4 regions of the Geobacillus sp. JS12 genome follow, and region 1 is predicted to be linked to each of the others. Evidence: riboswitches for the same ligand, from Rfam matches in the RefSeq annotation. Region 1 holds a riboswitch; each other region holds the start of a gene.

The links. Region 1 has a riboswitch for S-adenosylmethionine ahead of A0V43_RS03950 (hypothetical protein). Riboswitches for the same ligand answer to the same signal wherever they lie in the genome.
Positions count from the first base shown of each region.
Region 2: another riboswitch for S-adenosylmethionine. It lies ahead of A0V43_RS01735 (methionine biosynthesis PLP-dependent protein); the one in region 1 lies ahead of A0V43_RS03950 (hypothetical protein).
Region 3: another riboswitch for S-adenosylmethionine. It lies ahead of mtnW (2,3-diketo-5-methylthiopentyl-1-phosphate enolase); the one in region 1 lies ahead of A0V43_RS03950 (hypothetical protein).
Region 4: another riboswitch for S-adenosylmethionine. It lies ahead of A0V43_RS00980 (bifunctional homocysteine S-methyltransferase/methylenetetrahydrofolate reductase); the one in region 1 lies ahead of A0V43_RS03950 (hypothetical protein).

Region 1 covers NZ_CP014749.1:778,281-782,746, forward strand. The annotation lists gene opp4A (oligopeptide ABC transporter substrate-binding protein) at 1-1,536, shown strand, start outside; SAM riboswitch class I at 1,596-1,700, shown strand; partial or broken gene A0V43_RS03950 (hypothetical protein) at 1,780-2,102, shown strand; gene A0V43_RS03955 (VOC family protein) at 2,118-2,501, shown strand; gene A0V43_RS03960 (PaaI family thioesterase) at 2,602-3,084, shown strand; gene A0V43_RS03965 (hypothetical protein) at 3,119-3,361, shown strand; gene A0V43_RS03970 (PaaI family thioesterase) at 3,345-3,761, opposite strand; gene hutG (formimidoylglutamase) at 4,032-4,466, shown strand, end outside.
Region 2 covers NZ_CP014749.1:319,829-324,294, forward strand. The annotation lists gene A0V43_RS01710 (hypothetical protein) at 1-96, shown strand, start outside; gene A0V43_RS18480 (YjcZ family sporulation protein) at 173-301, shown strand; gene A0V43_RS01715 (sporulation-specific transcription regulator SpoVIF) at 428-685, shown strand; gene A0V43_RS01720 (GNAT family N-acetyltransferase) at 803-1,237, opposite strand; gene A0V43_RS01725 (YjcG family protein) at 1,239-1,760, opposite strand; partial or broken gene A0V43_RS01730 (alpha/beta hydrolase) at 1,859-2,586, opposite strand; SAM riboswitch class I at 2,774-2,884, shown strand; gene A0V43_RS01735 (methionine biosynthesis PLP-dependent protein) at 3,086-4,189, shown strand; gene metC (cystathionine beta-lyase) at 4,193-4,466, shown strand, end outside.
Region 3 covers NZ_CP014749.1:398,625-403,090, reverse strand. The annotation lists gene A0V43_RS02075 (methylthioribulose 1-phosphate dehydratase) at 1-175, opposite strand, end outside; gene mtnX (2-hydroxy-3-keto-5-methylthiopentenyl-1-phosphate phosphatase) at 172-834, opposite strand; gene mtnW (2,3-diketo-5-methylthiopentyl-1-phosphate enolase) at 831-2,072, opposite strand; SAM riboswitch class I at 2,150-2,258, opposite strand; gene A0V43_RS02060 (pyridoxal phosphate-dependent aminotransferase) at 2,343-3,530, opposite strand; gene A0V43_RS02055 (carbon-nitrogen family hydrolase) at 3,628-4,443, shown strand.
Region 4 covers NZ_CP014749.1:180,660-185,125, forward strand. The annotation lists gene metH (methionine synthase) at 1-179, opposite strand, end outside; gene A0V43_RS00980 (bifunctional homocysteine S-methyltransferase/methylenetetrahydrofolate reductase) at 172-2,019, opposite strand; SAM riboswitch class I at 2,089-2,191, opposite strand; gene A0V43_RS19625 (hypothetical protein) at 2,503-2,673, shown strand; gene A0V43_RS00985 (uberolysin/carnocyclin family circular bacteriocin) at 2,737-2,967, shown strand; gene A0V43_RS00990 (hypothetical protein) at 3,266-4,466, shown strand, end outside.

The sequences.
Region 1 (4,466 bases):
GCGCCAGACGCCGAAATTTTGCAGTTTTTTGATGAGTCACTGTTCCGTACGAACGGCGACTACGAAATTACAAACGATGGCGCCGCAACGTATGAACTGTCCGACGACAAAAAGACGATGACGATTCGCATCAAGGACAACGTCAACTGGCATGACGGCCAGCCAGTGACGGCCGAAGACTTGGAGTACGCATACTTGGTTATCGGGAATAAGGATTACACAGGCGTCCGCTACGGTGATGCGCTCATCCAAGACATCGTAGGGATGGATGAGTACCATAGCGGCAAAGCCGATAAGATTGCTGGCATTAAAGTGATCGACAAAAAGACGTTGACGATCACATGGAAGCATGCAAATCCGTCTGTGTTAACCGGCATTTGGGCGTACCCGCTGCCGAAGCATTATTTGAAAGACGTGCCGATCAAACAGTTGGCGCAGTCGGATAAAATTCGGAAAAATCCAATCGGGTTCGGGCCGTTTAAAGTGAAGAAAATCGTTCCGGGCGAATCGGTCGAATTCGTCCGCAACGACGATTATTGGGCGGGCAAACCGAACTTGGACGGCGTCATTTTGAAAGTCGTCAGCCCGCAAGTGGTGTTGCAAGCGTTGAAAAAAGGGGACATCGATGTCGCCGAATTTCCAACCGACCAATACGTGAATGCAAAAGGAACGAAAAACCTGCAATTCATCGGCAGGATCGACTTGGCCTACAACTATATCGGCTTTAAACTCGGCCATTGGGATGCGAAAAAGCAAGAAAATGTGATGGACAATCCGAAATTCCAGAACAAAAAGCTGCGCCAAGCCATGGCGTACGCCATCAACAACCAAGAAGTGGCCGATCGCTTGTACCACGGCTTGCGCTTCCCGGCGACCACGCTGATCCCGCCGTCGTTCCCGGGATACCATGACAGCTCGATCAAAGGGTACACGTATAATCCGGAAAAAGCAAAACAGCTGCTTGATGAGGCCGGCTATAAAGATGTGGACGGCGACGGCTTGCGCGAAGATCCGAACGGCAAAAAGTTTACGATCAACTTTTTGGCGATGAGCGGCGGCGATATTGCCGAGCCGTTGGCGAAGTTTTACATGCAATGCTGGAAAGACGTTGGCTTGGATGTCCAATTGGTGGACGGCCGTCTGGCGGAGTTCAACTCGTTCTATGACATGGTTGAAAAAGATGACCCGAAAGTGGACGTTTACGCTGCCGCTTGGGCAACGGGAACGGACGTCGACCCGTATGGTCTGTACGGCCGCAACGTCATGTTCAACTACTCGCGTTGGGTGAACGAGAAAAATGATGAGCTGCTGGAAAAAGGCCATTCCGAGCAGGCGTTTGACAAGGAGTATCGCCGGAAAATTTACAGTGAGTGGCAAAAGCTGATGAACGAAGAAGTGCCGGTCATCCCGACATTGTATCGTTCGGCCATCTACGCAGTCAACAACCGCGTCGCCAACTTTACGGTTGACCCGAGCTCGAAGCTGACGTGGAAAGATGTCGGCGTCACGGCCGAGCAGCCGGAAGTGGCGGAATAAACAAAAAGCGATTGCCGCTATGGATTTGATATGGTAACATAAAAGACAAATGATCATACGTCTTATCAAGAGTGGGCGAGAGAACGGGCTTGATGACCCCACAGCAACCTGCCGCCGGCAAGGTGCTAACACCCGCAAAGCGGTCTCGCTTTGGATGATAAGAACGGCTGCCCCCTTTCGCATCATTCCGAGGCGAAAGGGGTTTTTGTCGATAGGGGTGAAGGGGAAATAGTGAAGAGGGACATGTCGATCCGAGCTTGCATGGCCGCTCATCTTCCTGTTGCAGCGTTCGCCGTTCATGTCATGCGCTGCGTGCAGGCGGAGCTGATTCGGTTTGACCCTGAAGCGGCGGTTTATGTCGACCGCGGGGGCGGATATACCCACTTGTATGGGAAAGCGCAAGGGACAACCTTTTCAGTGTTGTTGACCGACAGCGAGGCGGACGAATGGAAGGCGGACGGACCGTACGCCCTTGATCGCTACATATGGACAGAGCTTGGAAAAAAAGGGTTTTTCCAATGCGGATGACGCCGTATTTACAAGCTGTATGGTTAATGGAGTCATAGAAAGGAAGAGGACGAATGGCAGTCAAAAAATTTGAGCATGTCGGCATTCAAGTGAAAGACATCGAGACATCGAAAGCGTTTTATCAAAACGTCGTCGGCCTGGAGCTGCTCGACGAAATGATTCATACGAACGGAACGATGAAATTGGCGTTTTTAGGGATTGACGGCTCGATCGTCGTCGAGCTGATCGAAGGATACAACCCGGATTTGCCGACGGAAGGAAAAGTGCACCACGTGGCGTTTACGATCGAAGGCATCGAGCAGGAAAAAGAACGGCTTCAGTCGCTCGGCGTCCCGCTAGTGTGGGATGAAATTACAACGCTCCCAAACGGGGCGAAATACTTATTTTTCCTTGGTCCGGACGGCGAATGGATCGAGTTTTACGAGCCGGCGCAATGAACGAAGGGGAAGGTGGCCATACCGATGGCCGCCTTTTGCCGTGCAAGAAGGAAAATAGGGAGTGCACCGCGTATAGGTAAAGGGGAGAGGAGGAGAACAGATGGAGCCGCAAGTCATTCGCGCCATTCAAGACGACTACCCGGATGAATTCGCCTGGTGCTACGGCTGCGGACGGTTGAATGAGCAAGGCCATCATTTCCGCACCGGCTGGGACGGAGACAAAACGGTGACCGTCTATACGCCGCGCCCGGAACATACGGCGATCCCCGGGTTTGTGTACGGCGGGCTGATCGCCTCGCTCATCGACTGCCATGGCACCGGGTCGGCGGCGCTCGCCTTGCATCGGAAAAACGGCCATGAGCCGGGAAGCGGGGAAACGCCGCCGCGCTTTGTCACCGCGTCGCTTCATGTCGACTTTGTCAAGCCGACGCCGCATGGCGTGCCGCTTGTCGCCGTCGGAACGGTGACGGAGATTCACCCGAAAAAATGGCAAGTGGACACCGAGGTGTTCGCCAACGGCGAACTGTGCGCCCGCGGTCAAGTCGTCGCGGTCGTCATGCCGAAAACGTTTGTCCAGGGATGACAAGCAAACGAAAAGCGCCGGAGGGCGGCTGTTTTTGACAGCGCTTTCTCCGGCGCTTCGCTCGTTGTGCTCGATCCCGCTTGGGAAAAAGCGGACATCTTCACAAGTGACATGTTCATCCTTGGATGGCGGGGCGAAACAGGTTGCCGATCGAACGCTTCTAGGCATGGCTGCTGCCAACAGCCCGATTCAGTTGGACCGGTTTGGCGTCTGCCTCGGCGCCAGCGTTGCACTTCCCTTCCATAAACGAAAGCGCTTTTTTAAGGTTTATCCATAATCAGCACCGAGGAGGTCGCGCTCGCCACTTCTTTGCCGTTTTGCCGGACGACGGCGGTTACATAGGCGACGGTTTTTCCGAACCTTTCCACCCGCGCTTCCACTTCAGCTTCCCCTGCCGCCGCGGGGCGGTGAAACGTCGTCTGCAAGTTGATGGACGCGTGCAGCTGGTCATCGCGAAGCAAGGTGGTCACCGCATACGCCATGAGAATATCCGCCGCCGCTCCGACGAACCCGCCCATGATCACCCCGTTGCCGTTGAGGAGCGATTCATGGATCGTCCATACCCCTTTCGCATAGCCGTCCCGGGCTTCCGCCAGGCGGACGCCGAGCGTCTCATCGCACGGCGGCGGCGCGCTTTTTCCGGCAATGACGTCATGCAAGTTGGTGATTGGCTTCATCTCGAACATCCTTTCTGTCATCCATTGCGTTTCCATGAAAATGGGGTCATTTTCATGCCCGGATGGAGGGCAAAACGCCGCCCGCGGATCGTTTCGGTGAACATCATGGATCCTAAAGCAGCGATTTTCATCGGGTGGTGAGCGAAATGAGCTCATGGATGTGTTATTCGCCAAACGGCGGCGATTTCCTCTTTTTCGTGCGCAAGGGAGGAGTACGGCAAAGCGGCGGCGAAAGAAACAAGCAGCGGATGATGGAAAGGAGATGGTCTCATGTATCAACCGCCAGACGCCGGCCGTTGGACGGGACGGATTGACAGCGTGAAGGACGAGCGGGCGTTTCGCCTCCATCAGCGCATTCGCTTGCTCGATTTGTCCAAGCCATTGGAGACGGCGGAACGAGCGGCGGCATTCATCGGGTTTGCGTGCGACGAAGGCGTGCGCCGCAACCAAGGCCGCCAAGGGGCGAAAGAGGCGCCGGCCGCCGTCAAAGCGGCGCTGGCCCGGCTGCCTTGGCATCTTCCGGAAGGGGTCGTTGTCTATGACGCAGGCGATGTCGTTTGCGTCGATGAACGGCTCGAACAAAGCCAGACGGAACTTGGGAAGGCGGTCGCCCGCCTGCTGCAACACAACATGGCGTCTATCGTGATCGGCGGCGGCCATGAGACGGCGTACGGCCATTACTTGGGCGTTCGCGAAGCGCTCGGG
Region 2 (4,466 bases), 460 kb from region 1:
TTTTTAAAAAGTGTGCAAGGCAACTTAGACTACATCGAGCAATGGTTTGCGAAGAAGGAGCGGGAATTTGCCGAGCTGTTCCGCCGATTTGGATGACAAAATGCCCTTGCGCCCATACGTCTTGATGCGCGGATGAATACGATACAGTAAACAAAGAAGGAGGTGCATCATGATGGGCTTCTGCGGCTATGGATTTCCGTACTACGGCTACGGCTATGGCGGTGGCTATGGCGGTGGCTTTGTGCTGATTGTCGTGTTGTTCATTTTGTTGATTATTGTCGGCGCGGCATTTGTCGCCTAACGGAAAAAGCGAATGGGATACGGGCCGTTTCGGCGCCACGGAGCGGCTCGTATTTTTCTTTCCCTAATTTGATGCACGCCGAGGCGGGAGCATCATACGATATAGCAGGGAGAAGGAGGCGGAACGATGGATCAGCAATTTTTTAAAAACATCGAAAAGAAAACAGGTGTCAATATGAAAGACGTTTTTGAGCTCGCCAACTCGCTGCAAAACGCCAATTTCAGCGACGAAAAAACGGTGCGCCAAGTCGTGAAACGGGTGGCGCAAATCGCTAATCGAAAAGTGCCAAAGGAGCTCGAAGACCAAATCGTCAAGGCGATCGTCCATAACGGCAAGCAAATTGATTTCAATACGATTGCCAATATGCTGAACAACAAAAAATAAGCGAAAGGGAGCTTGCGTGCGCACAGCTCCCTTTTGCTCTGCTTGGCTTAGGGGAGCGAAACGGTGTTCAATGCCTCCAAGCCTTGGATCAGTGTAGACGGGGCTGTTCTATGGCCATCATTCGAGCGATTTCACCATCGTGACATGTGGGATGCCGGCGTCCATAAAGACACCGGAGACGGTCGTGTAGCCGAGCTTTTTGTAAAACGGTTCCGCGTGCGTCTGGGCGTTCAGTTTCGCCGTTTTCGCCCCTTTTGTTTTCGCCAGCTGTTCGATCGCTTCCATCACCATCCGTCCGGCGCCGCGGCCGCGGTAGGACGGCAGGACGCAAATGCGCTCGATTTTGCCGACGCCTTCGTCAATGAAACGGAGTCGCCCAGCACCGACCGGTGTTTGGCCATCATACAGGACGAGGTGGAACGAGTCGTCCTCGAATGCGTCGATTTCCTCGTCTTCCGGCACGTTTTGCTCCTCAATGAATACGAGCCGGCGGACGCGCAAGGCGTCTTCGTACAAAGCGCGATCTTGCGTTGTGCCAATCGCAATGTTCATCTCAGACCGTTTCCTTTCCTCCGACGATAAACGTTTCATAGACGGTCCACGAGCCGTTTTCCAGCTGATAGAGAAGATGGAAGCGGTCGACGGTCTCCTCGAAGTGCACATCTTGCAGCTTCAGCTGGCTGTAGACGTCCGCATATTCTGCGCCCGGCAAATCGCGGCCGATCGTAATGTGAGGTACGAACACAAACTCCGGCTTTCCGGCGAACAAGCCGCTGTGCAGTTGTTCATGAAGGCGCTCGAGCACGTCGTTTGGCTCCACCTTCAAATAAATGATGTTGCTTGTCGGATAAAACGAGCTGAATTTCGTCACTTTGATCGGAATGGGAGGTGTTTCCGCCGCAATGCGGCGCAACTCTTTCGCCATTTTTTTTATTTGCTCCTCATCCGCTTCAAATGGGTATTTCAGCGTAATATGCGGAGGGATGAGGGCGTAATGGCTGTCGTACCGTTTCCGGTACGAGTTGGCGAAGTCTTGAATCCGTTTTGGCGGAAAGATCACAATGCCGTACTTCATTTTGTTTTCCCTCCTTGAACCAGTTCTTTTTCCACGCGCAGGAAACGCACGGAATGGATGCGGCGGCTTCGACATCTTTGAAGTTGCTCCGTTTTGTCCTATAACGATAAAATAGCGGCTACGGCTCGGGGGACATCCGGCTGCCAATACGTCCACGCATGACCGCCTTCGAACTCATGGTACGTATAAGCAAACCGTTTTTCCATAAACAAGTCCGCGCCATTCGATTCGGGGTGATAAAATCGCGCACATGGCCATCCGTCGTTTTCACCGCTGTCTCCTCTGTGCCAACAGAATGGTAAAGCGAAAGGAGCGATGGATCGCGGAATGAGCGGATGCGCGCCAATACCGAGTCATCGATATAGGGGGACTGCATGGCGATTTTCCCAAATGTATGCGGATACAACAACCCGGCTAGAAGCGACACCGTTCCGCCGAGCGAATCGCCGATCAGCGCCCGGCCTTTGCCCATTTGGTATGTCGGCAGTTCGCGGTCCAAAAACGGGACGAGTTCATGGGCTAAAAAACGAAGGTATGCTTCGTGCTTTCGGCCTTCCGGGTGGTATTTCTCGTAGCGGTCGTTGACGTTCCGATACGGGATGCCGACGACGATCGTCCGGTCGATTGTTCCTTCTGCCATCAGCGTTTCGATGACGGTTTTCATTTTTCCATACATAAAATAATCTTTGCCATCTTGCGCGATTAATAAAGAATATTTGTAAAGCGGCGAAAAATTGCTTGGCAAGTAGACGAGCAGTTCGATTTCTTCTTGCAGCTCTCCGCTGTACAACTTGCAGTCGCGCATCGTTCCTGTTGCTGTCGCCATGACCATCCTCCATGAAAGCGTAAGTTCATCTGTTATTGTAACATATTTGCGCCAAAAGATGTTAACGAAGGGCTCGAATTTTTTGCGAATTTGCCGAATCGTGCCATTCACAAAAAAATGGCTTGCAAAAACGGGGGGAATGCGCTACATTTTTTATTAAAATTAGAAAAATTGAATACGCGTCTCATTCTTATCAAGAGAAGCGGAGGGAACTGGCCCAATGAAGCTTCAGCAACCAGCCGCCCGGCGGCCAGGTGCTAAATCCAGCGAATTGAGCATTCAATTCGGCAGATAAGAAGAAGCATGACCATGTGCGTATGGAAAAGTCTTCTTCTTAGAAGACTTTTTTTATTTACTCAAGCGGCCGCTCCCATCAACCGCGAGGCGGTCTAGGACCAAGGCCCTCGGCCGCTGCCCGACAGACAGCGGCGCTTCGTTGGGCGTCAAATGGTCGGCCGTTGATCCATGATGGAATTTTCAGCAGAAGGAGAGAGATGAGATGGAGAAACTGGAGACGTTGTTAGCGCAAATTGGCAATCGGAGCGAAACGGTGACGGGGACGGTCAACCCGCCCGTCTATTTCTCGACCGCCTACCGCCATGCTGGCATCGGAGAGTCGACCGGGTTTGACTATATCCGCACCGGCAACCCAACGCGCAAAATCGTCGAAGAAGCGATCGCGAGACTGGAAGGCGGCGACCAAGGCTATGCGTTCAGCTCCGGCATGGCCGCCATTCAGACGGTGCTCGCCTTGTTTGAGAGCGGAGACGAGTTTCTCGTATCGGCCGACCTTTACGGCGGCACGTACCGCCTGTTTGAGCGCGGCTGGCGCAAGTACGGTCTCGGCTTTCATTACGTCGATTTTGCTGATCTTGCCGCGGTGGAAGCGTGTATCACCGAAAAAACGAAAGCCATCTTTTTGGAAACGCCGACGAACCCATTGATGCAGGAGGCGGATATTTCGGCGGTCGCCAAGCTCGCCAAACGGCATGGGCTGCTGCTGATCGTCGATAACACGTTTTACACGCCGGTGCTCCAACGCCCAATCGAACAAGGAGCGGATATTGTCATCCACAGCGCCACGAAATATTTAGGCGGCCATAACGATGTGCTGGCCGGCCTTGTCGTCGCCAAGGGCGAAGATCTCTGTCAACGCTTGGCCGAGTACCAGAACGCCATCGGCGCGGTGTTGTCGCCGTTTGATTCATGGCTGCTCATTCGCGGGATGAAAACGTTGGCTCTCCGGATGCGTCAACATGAAGAAAACGCCAAGCGCATCAGCGCGTTTTTGCGCGAACATGAAGATGTCACGGATGTGTTGTATCCAGGGAGAGGCGGGATGCTGTCGTTCCGGATTGCCGATGAAAAGTGGGTGAACGGGTTTTTAAAAAGCTTGCGCCTCATTACGTTCGCGGAAAGCCTGGGCGGAGTCGAAAGCTTCATCACGTACCCAGCGACGCAGACGCATGCGGACATTCCTGAGGAAATCCGCATCCAAAACGGTATTTGCAACCGGCTGCTCCGTTTCTCGGTCGGCATTGAGCATGCGGATGATTTAATCGCCGATTTGGCGCAGGCATTGAAAAACATGAAAGAGGTGTAAGCGATGGAACAGGAATGGGCGTTTTCGACGAAACTACTCCATAACGAATGGAAAGTCGACCGCGAGACGGGGGCGGTGAGCGTGCCGATCCAGCACGCCTCCACGTTCCATCAGTTCGATTTCGACACGTTCGGCAAATACGACTACAGCCGCTCCGGCAACCCGACGCGCGAGGCGCTCGAGGAAACGATCGCGGCGTTAGAAGGCGGAACGCGCGGGTTTGCGTTCGCTTCTGGCATGGCGGCTATTTCAACGGCGTTTTTGCTCTTGTCCCGAG
Region 3 (4,466 bases), 380 kb from region 1:
AGTCCTCATCCGTTTGCTTCCGCTTATCCTTGCCGCTCGCTGTCACCAAAAACGTCAACGGGTCGTCCGTCACTTTGATCGACAAATTGCCGCTTGTTGCGAAAAACCAATCGCGGGCGGCGAGCTCGGCTTTCACTTCCGCAAGCTCGTTCCACTTTTTCACGACGATGCTCATACGATCACCTCCATTCGCTGCAACGCATCCATCACGTCAAAAAACGTCGCAAATGGCGCGTGCGGCAGGTCAAGCTCTTGACATTTTTCAAGCAGAAAATCGCGCGCCAGCACATAGTCGGCTTGCCTGGCCACCGCCAAGTCGGTGATCGAATCGCCGATGACGACGTGATACCCGTCCGGGCGGGCAAGCCTGCGCAATAGCGACGGCTTGCAGCAGCCGCAGCCGTTTTGGCACCGGCTGTCACATGCATGCGGCCATGTGATGCGGATCGTCTCACCGCTGAAATCGGAGCCGTTGCAAAAAATCCGCTCCGGTTCAATGAGCCCTTCAAGCAGCGGATAGACGAAAAAGTCGATGCCGCCGCTCACGATATAGAGCGGGATGCTTTGCTCTTTTGTCCACGCGACAAACTCGCGGAAACCTTCGCGCAAGCGGGCGGTGCTAAGCAAAAAGTCAACAATCTCCCCTTTCAGCGCTGACGGAAGAAGCGAAAACATTTTTCCGACGCCTTCCTGAACGGAGATGCGCTGGGCGAGAATGTCGTCCTTTAGCGCCTCCCACTCCGGCGGGGCGAACTGTTTCATAATCGCGATGATGTTGTCGTTTTCCGTGATCGTGCCGTCAAAATCGCAAAAAAGAACGAGTTGTTTCGTCATGCTTCCACCTCAATAGCGCCCCAGCGGTCGATCGCCTTTTGCAGCGCTTCGTTTTCTGCTGCCGCCGCACGCAGTGGACGGCCGGCCAGCGCCGCGTCGATGGCAGCGCGAAACGCCCGTCCGCCGCCGATCGCCCCGTCCGGGTGGCCGTGAATGCCGCCGCCGGCGTTGACGACGCTGTCAAGGCCGAAATCGCGGACAAGGAGCGGCACCAAGCCCGGGTGAATGCCGGCCGACGGAACCGGAAATGCCCGAGCGAACGGCTCTTGGTCGTCGGTGAGCGCCCTTGCGATGCCAAGCGCCTGCTCACGCTCCAAGGCGACGCTGCCATACGGCGACGGGAACAGGACAAAGTCGGCGCCGGCGAGCCGCAAAAGCTTTCCAAGCCAAAGCGAAGGAGCCACCCCATAAAACTCCGACGGCGTAACGGCGCCGCTGAACGCCGGGTGAGCCATAATCGGCACCGCAATCTCCTCGTCTTCACGCAACGCTTGCAGCACATCAAGCCCATAAGCGAAGACGTTAAACAACAGCACATCAGCGCCAAGCTCGGCGGCTCGTTTCGCTTTGTCCTTTAACGCAAACGTTTTGCCGGTCAAGTTGACGGCATACAACGTCCGCTTGCCCGTTTGTTCGTACACTTCCTGAAGCGCCGTCTTGCCCTCGGTGATCCGCTTTTCAAACGGAAGAAGTTCGCTGTCAAACAAAATTTCGTCATCTTTCACCAAGTCAACGCCGCCAAGCGCTTGCTTTTTCAACTCTGATGTCAAATACGCCAAATCGCGGCCGACGATGCCTTTGAAAATGCTCATCAACAACGGGCGGTCGTACACTCCGACCTTTTCGCGAATGCCGGCGATGCCAAAGCGCGGCCCGGGAAACTGCCGCTTCCATTCATCCGGAAACTCTAAATCAAGCAGCCGCACTTCACCGTCGAGCGACAGCTTGCCAAATGTCGTCACCAACAAGGCCGGCAGATCGGCGCTGAAGTTGACTGTCGGGTAGGCGATTTTGACGATCGCCCGCTTCAGCCGCTTGCCGAAGTACGCGTTTACCCGCTCGCTTTCGCCAAGCTCTTCGATCGCAACGACTTCCCCTTTATGTTTGCGGAGCTGGTCTTGCTCTAATGCCGGCAAGTCCGTCCATGTGCCAACCGTCAAGCCGAGCGCGATCCCTTCGGCCTTTTTGCGAATGTCTTTCTCGTCATGAAGCAAATACGTCGCAATGACTGCACTCATCGCCCATCCCTCTTTCAATATATGGCGAAATAAAAAAGCCCCTTCCTAAGAAGAGGCGTCATTCAGTCATGGCGCTCTTCTTATCTCTCAGCGTTTCCGCTGCAAGAATTAGCACCGTGCTTGGCGCGCGCCAAGCCGGTTGCCGGGCTTCATTGGGCTCGTCCCTCCGCCTGCTCTTGATAAGAAAGCCTGCTCGTTTATGCACTTGTCAAGCAATTGGCAAATTTACTTTGAATTATGCCATCACCGATTGGCGTTGTCAATCATTTTTCAAAAATTTTTTTCAAACAATCCAAGGCGGCCGATCCGCTCCGCTGCTTCGCGAAGCCGCGCTTCATCGGTCAAGAGGCCGACGCGCACATACCCTTCGCCGTGCTCGCCGAACCCGATGCCTGGGGCGACGGCGACATGCGCCCGCTCAAGCAGCATGTCGGCAAACTCAGCGGATGATATGCCTTTTGGCAGCGGAAGCCAGGCGAAAAACGACCCGGATGGCGCCTGCACCTCCCAGCCGATGTCGCGCAAAGCATGAATAAACGTATTGCGGCGCGCCTCGTACAAGGCAACGAGCTCCGCGACGCAGTCTTGCGGACCAAGGAGCGCCGCGGCGGCCGCTTCCTGGATGGCGCCGAACAAGCTGACATACAAATGATCCTGCAAAAGCTCAAGCGCCCGAATGATCCGCTCGTTGCCGACGGCAAACGCCACACGCCAGCCGGCCATATTGTATGTTTTCGAAAACGTATAAATTTCGACGCCGACGTCTTTCGCCCCATCGACTTCCAGGAAGCTGACCGGTTTCCGGCCGTCAAAGCCGATCGCCCCATAAGCGAAATCGTGCACGACGGCAATGCCGTGCTTGGCGGCAAACGCCACCGTCTCCGCGAAAAATTCCTTTGTCGCCGTTGCGCCGGTCGGGTTGTTCGGATAGTTTAAAAACATCAGTTTCGCCCGGTCGGCCACTGCCGCCGGAATGGCTTCATAGTCCGGCAAAAAACCGTTTTCCGCAACAAGCGGCATCATCTCCATCCGTGCGCGGGCGAGCGCGATTCCCGACCAATAGTCCGGGTAGCCCGGGTCCGGGACAAGCACTACATCGCCCGGGTTGACGAGGCAAAGCGGCAACTCGACAAGCCCGGCTTTGCCGCCGAACAAAATGGCGACCTCGCGGGCCGGGTCGATCGTCACCCCGTACTCGCGCGCGTAAAACGCGGCGATGGCTTCTTTCAAAAAGAAGTAGCCTTGAAACGGCGAATATTTATGGTATTTCGGATTGGCCGCCGCCCGTTGCATCGCCTCAACGATATGCTTTGGCGTCGGCTGATCCGGGTTGCCTTGCCCTAAATTGATCACGTCGCATCCGGCCTTGATTTTCTCCCCGACTTTTGCGACAAGCGAGGCGAAAAATTGCTTTGGCAGCTGCTCAAGCAACTCGGAAAAAGGAATTTCCATCGTCATCGCCCACACCTTCTTAAAAAATTCTTGAAATTCTAGTGCAACATCATATATCGTAAAAAGCAAAATGTAAAGCAAAATTTTTTCGAGGTGAAAACTCATGACGATCCGCATCGCCTGCCTCCAGCTTGATATTGCGTTTGGCGACCCGAACGAAAACGAACGGCGCGCGGAAAGCGCCATTGAATCGGCCGTCAAGGACGGCGCGAATATCATCGTGCTGCCGGAATTATGGACGACCGGCTACGATTTGACGCGCCTAGATGAGATTGCCGACGAAGGCGCCGAACGGGCCAAAGCGTTCGCCTCCCGCCTAGCGCAAGCACACAGCATCCATCTCGTCGCCGGCTCGGTCGCTAAAAAAACAACAACCGGCGTGACGAACACGATGATCGTGGCCGACCGGAACGGTCAAGTCGTCGGCGAATATAGCAAACTCCATCTGTTCCAATTGATGGATGAACATTTGTATTTGCAGCCGGGAAGCAGCTTAGGCTTGTTTTCGCTCGACGGGCTTTCATGCGCCGGGGTCATTTGCTATGACATCCGCTTTCCGGAGTGGATTCGCGCCCATGCTTTGGCTGGGGCGGAAGTGCTGTTTGTCGTCGCCGAATGGCCGCTTCCCCGCCTGCACCATTGGCGGACGCTCTTGATGGCGCGGGCGATTGAAAACCAATGCTACGTCGTCGCCTGCAACCGGGCTGGCCGCGACCCGAACAACGTCTTTGCCGGCCATTCGCTCGTCATCGACCCATGGGGCGAAGTGATCGCCGAGGCGGACGAGAAGCCGGGCATTCTCTCGGCCGACATCGATCCCTCACTCGTTGCGGACGTCCGCGCGCGCATCCCGGTGTTTGCCGACCGCCGGCCGCACGATTATGAAGAGGCGGCAAAAAAATTTTTCAAAACGTATTGACAATCCGCCAGCCCAACCTGTAT
Region 4 (4,466 bases), 600 kb from region 1:
TCGTGAATGCGGCGGATGACAGGCGGGGCGGTGAGGGTCAAATATTCGTTGCACCCTTCATACGCCTCGCCGCCAAAATCGGCGGCTGATAGGTTGGCGCTTTGGATCATCGTCCCCATCGCGCCGTCAATGACGAGAATTTTTCGCTGCAGCTGCTGTTCTAAGGTGATGTTAGCCATGAACAACCTTCCTTTCTTTGGCGGCCGCTTCTTTTTCGTGAATGTAGCGGACGAGCTCGACCGTCATGTCATAGCGCAAGAACGGCGTGATCAAATAAATGCCGTTAAACAAATCGAATGCCGCGTCAATGAGCGATTTGGCGATAGCGATGCCTTCCTTGGCTGCTTGCACCGGGTCACCGCTGCAGGCGGCCATGCGGGCGCGAATCTCGTCAGAGAGCGTAATGCCCGGCACTTCATGATGCAAAAAGTCGGCGTTGCGCGCGCTCACAAGCGGCATAATGCCGATGTAAATCGGTGTGTCAAGATGCTTGGTCGCTTCGTGCACTTCAACGATTTTCTCTTCCGAGTAAATCGGCTGGGTCAAGAAATAGTGGGCGCCGCATTGAATTTTTTTCTCCATTCGCTCAACTGCTTTATCCAAATGGCGGACGTTCGGGTTGAACGCAGCGCCGATCGAGAAGTTCGTTTTTTGCCCAAGCGGTTTGCCCGAGTACGACAGCCCTTCGTTAAACTGGCGGATCAAGCGGATCAAATCGAACGATGATAAATCATACACCGACGTTGCTCCTGGGAAGTCGCCGATTTTCGACGGGTCGCCGGTAATGGCGAGCACATCGGTGATGCCGAGCGTATGCAAGCCCATCAAATGCGACTGCAAGCCGATCAAATTGCGATCGCGGCATGTAATATGCACAAGCGGGCGGATGCCGAGCTGCTCCTTGATGATCGTGGCGACAGCGGCGTTGCTGATGCGCGGCGTGGCGAGCGAGTTGTCGGCCAACGTCAGCGCATCGATGCCGGCGTCATGGAGCGCTTTCGCCCCAGCAAGAAACTTGTCAATCCCCAATTTTTTCGGCGGATCCAGCTCCACAATGACCGAGCGGCGCGTGCGGGCAAGCTCGGGAAGCGGAGTCGGCGCGGGCCGCTCGGCTTGCACCGATACAGATGCCGTGCGCCTCTTCACCGTTTTTTCCGTCACCGGCGTTCGGTCGGAGAGCGCTTTTGCCATCGCTGCGATATGCTTCGGCGTCGTGCCGCAGCACCCGCCGATCAAGCGCACCCCTTGGTCGCGGAACGCTTTGGCTGTTTCCTCGAAATATTCAGCGTTCGTCTCATAGACAAGCCGGCCATCGCGGTAATCCGGGAGGCTGGCGTTCGGATACGCCGACAAAAACGCTCGATTTGGCAGCGGCACTTCCTCGAGCGACCGAAGCATATGATATGGACCGAGACGACAGTTCAGTCCGACGACATCGGCCCCGAGCGCCTCCAGGCGGATAAGGGCGTCCGCGAGCGGCGTGCCATCTTGCAAGACGCCGACTTCATGGAGCGACACATGGGCGATGATCGGCAAATCCGTTTCTTTGCGGGCGATGGCAAGCACCGTCTCCAACTCTTCCAAATCGTAATACGTCTCGAGCAACACGCCATCAACCCCTTCAGCCAGCAGGACAAACAGCTGCTCGCGAAACGTCCGTTTCACTTCTTCGAGCGTGACGACGCTTTTGTTTAACGTGCGCAGCCCCCCGATCGTCCCGAGCACGTACGCCCGCCCGTTCGCCGCTTGTTTCGCCAGCCTTACAGCGGCGCGGTTGATGGACGGCACCTCATCTTCAAGGCCGTAGCGCGCGAGTTTCACATAGTTGGCGCCGTATGTATTCGTCTGAATGACGTCGGCGCCCGCGGCGATATACGCTTCATGAATATGGACGATTTCGTCCGGATTCGATAGATTCAATTCTTCAAAACAACGGTCAATGCCGTGCGAATATAAAAGCGTCCCCATCGCTCCGTCAGCGATGAGAATGCGTTGTTTCAACTCATCGAGCAGCCCCACATTTGATTCCCCCGTTTCCTTAAAGTAAAAGAAAAAAGTCTTCTAAGAAGAAGACTTTTCGTTCGCTTCTTCTTATCTTCCAGGCATCCGCCTGTCTGGATTTAGCACCTTGGCCGCGGGCCAGGTTGCTGAGGGTTCACCGGGCCAGTCCCTCCCCCTCTCTTGATAAGAATGTCCGTATGCAATTGTGCGGTGACGTTTTGATGATTACTATATAATTTAATGTATTTTTCGAAATTATTCAATACGGTGAAGCAAGGAAATTTCAAAAAAGAATTTCTTGGATCAACGCTTACCTTGTACCAAGCTCTTAAAAGCATCTCTGTTTCATTTCAATAGCACGAAATATGTCGAAATGTGTAAAAAAAGGTAAAATTGTCGAACGATTTCTCTTTTTTTTTTTAGAGTCAAGGTGTATGATTAAAATGGATGATATTAACAAGGAATTTACTAGAAACCGCATCGCAGACAGGAGTGAAGTGGGTGAAACAATGGTCGTGGCCGTATTTTATTCTGATTAGCCTGCCGCTTGTTGTGTTGATTGGAGTTGCTTTTCGCCTAAAAGCGGCCAGCATGCCCATCAAAATAGGATTTATTGTATTGGTGCTGCTTTACGGCGGGGTTTATTCTCGTTTAGTGCGAAGGATGAGATAGACACAGAATGTTTTTGAAAAAAGTTTTGATCGATTATCATTTACTGGAAGAAAGTGATAGGTTATGAGTTTGCTGGCGCTTGTTGCCGGGACGCTCGGCGTGTCGCAGTCAATCGCGACGACGGTTGTTTCGATTGTGTTGACCGGCTCCACTCTTATTTCTATTATTCTTGGGATCACCGCTATTTTATCAGGTGGAGTCGACGCCATTTTGGAAATTGGGTGGTCAACTTTTGTCGCGACGGTGAAAAAAATAGTGGCGGAACGAGGAAAAGCGGCAGCGATTGCATGGTAAAAGGCAAAACGGCAGGGGAAAAACTCCCTGCCGTTCCTAATGAGTAAATCAATGTGGGGGAAGAGAAGTGAAACTCGTATGGCTGTTATATCAACAACGACAACGAAGTAGTTTGGCCCCATTGCAGAAAAAATCGCCTTTTTCTCCAAAGATGACCATGTTCTTGGTGGAAGCGGCGAAATGGCTTGTTTCGGGGATATTGGTTGTGATCATTTGCACTCGATCATTTATCATGTTTCGTCCTTCTGCGATTATGGCGTTTCTCTTTTTTATGTCTGTCAGTCCTTTAATAGGAGTTTTGCTTGAGTCCAAAGAGGCATTGCAACGTCAATACCATTATCATTATGTGCGTCTGTCTGGGGTGCGGGATGACGAGGTATGGCGGCGATTGCTCAAAATCCACTATGCTGTGTCGCTTTTGCGGCTATTGCCGATTTGGTTGCCTCCTTCAATTGGGTTGATGGTGATGTTCGGGATCACAGGCGCATCATTAGTATGGTTTGGACATACGATGTTGTTGCTTCTTTATGTGACATCGCATATAGTGCGTGGCTCAACTTTTAGAGCGATGGGCGCATTTTCTGCCTTTTTCTTTCGAATGGCATCATTCGCGATTGGTTATGTCGTGCTTGCGGCGATTATGCCGTTGCTGCAATTGTCCCGCCAAGCGGTTCGAATGTATGGGTTGTCGCTCTCTTATCTTGTGTATATGGATGGTTATGTTGCTCATTGGCAACAGCTGTTTTATGAACGCATGACAAGTTGGGGGGAAGGGTGGTCATTTTCAAGTACAGCTTTATCATTCATCGGTGCTGGATTCGCTCTGTTGGCTTTGATTTGTTTTTCTTTCACTCGTGCGTCTCATTCTGACAAGGCAGCGTACATGCTATATTCATGGCATCAGCGTGTCATAGAGTCGTTAAAAATTCGCAGCACGAATAATGCAATTTTATATAAAGATCTTTGTCTGTTAACACGCCAAGCCCGTGAGTTGACGAAACCGCCTTGGTCGCTATTTTTGCCGGGGGAATGGTTTCTGGTTGCGGGAGCGAATTTGGCGCTGTTGCCGATCGTTCATAATGGGTTGATCATTTTGTTTTTGTTTATGTTTGAAATGTATATGGTCATGACAGGCACGTTGCGAGCCATTACCGACGTCTTTCGCGACATTTTTCAGTTTGAAAGCGAGATGGAGCGTCTCACTGTGTTTCGTCTTCTTTCTCCACCTCCTCTTGTACCGTTAATCGAAGCGAAATGGACGCTGCTTGAGCGATTAGGCGTCTACCCATGCATGACGGCAGTAGGATTGCTGCTTCTCGAATACATAGGATTATTGGGGATGAGTGGAGGGCTTTGGGCAGCAATGGGAGCTGTGGTGATGATGCCCGCCTATTCGCTTGTTGTCAAACGGATTTTGCGCACCGATTATGAAGTGTTCTGTCTCGTTTTAGCTAGCGGCGAGCAGGCGGCATTGACATCTCCACGTGATTATGCGGGGT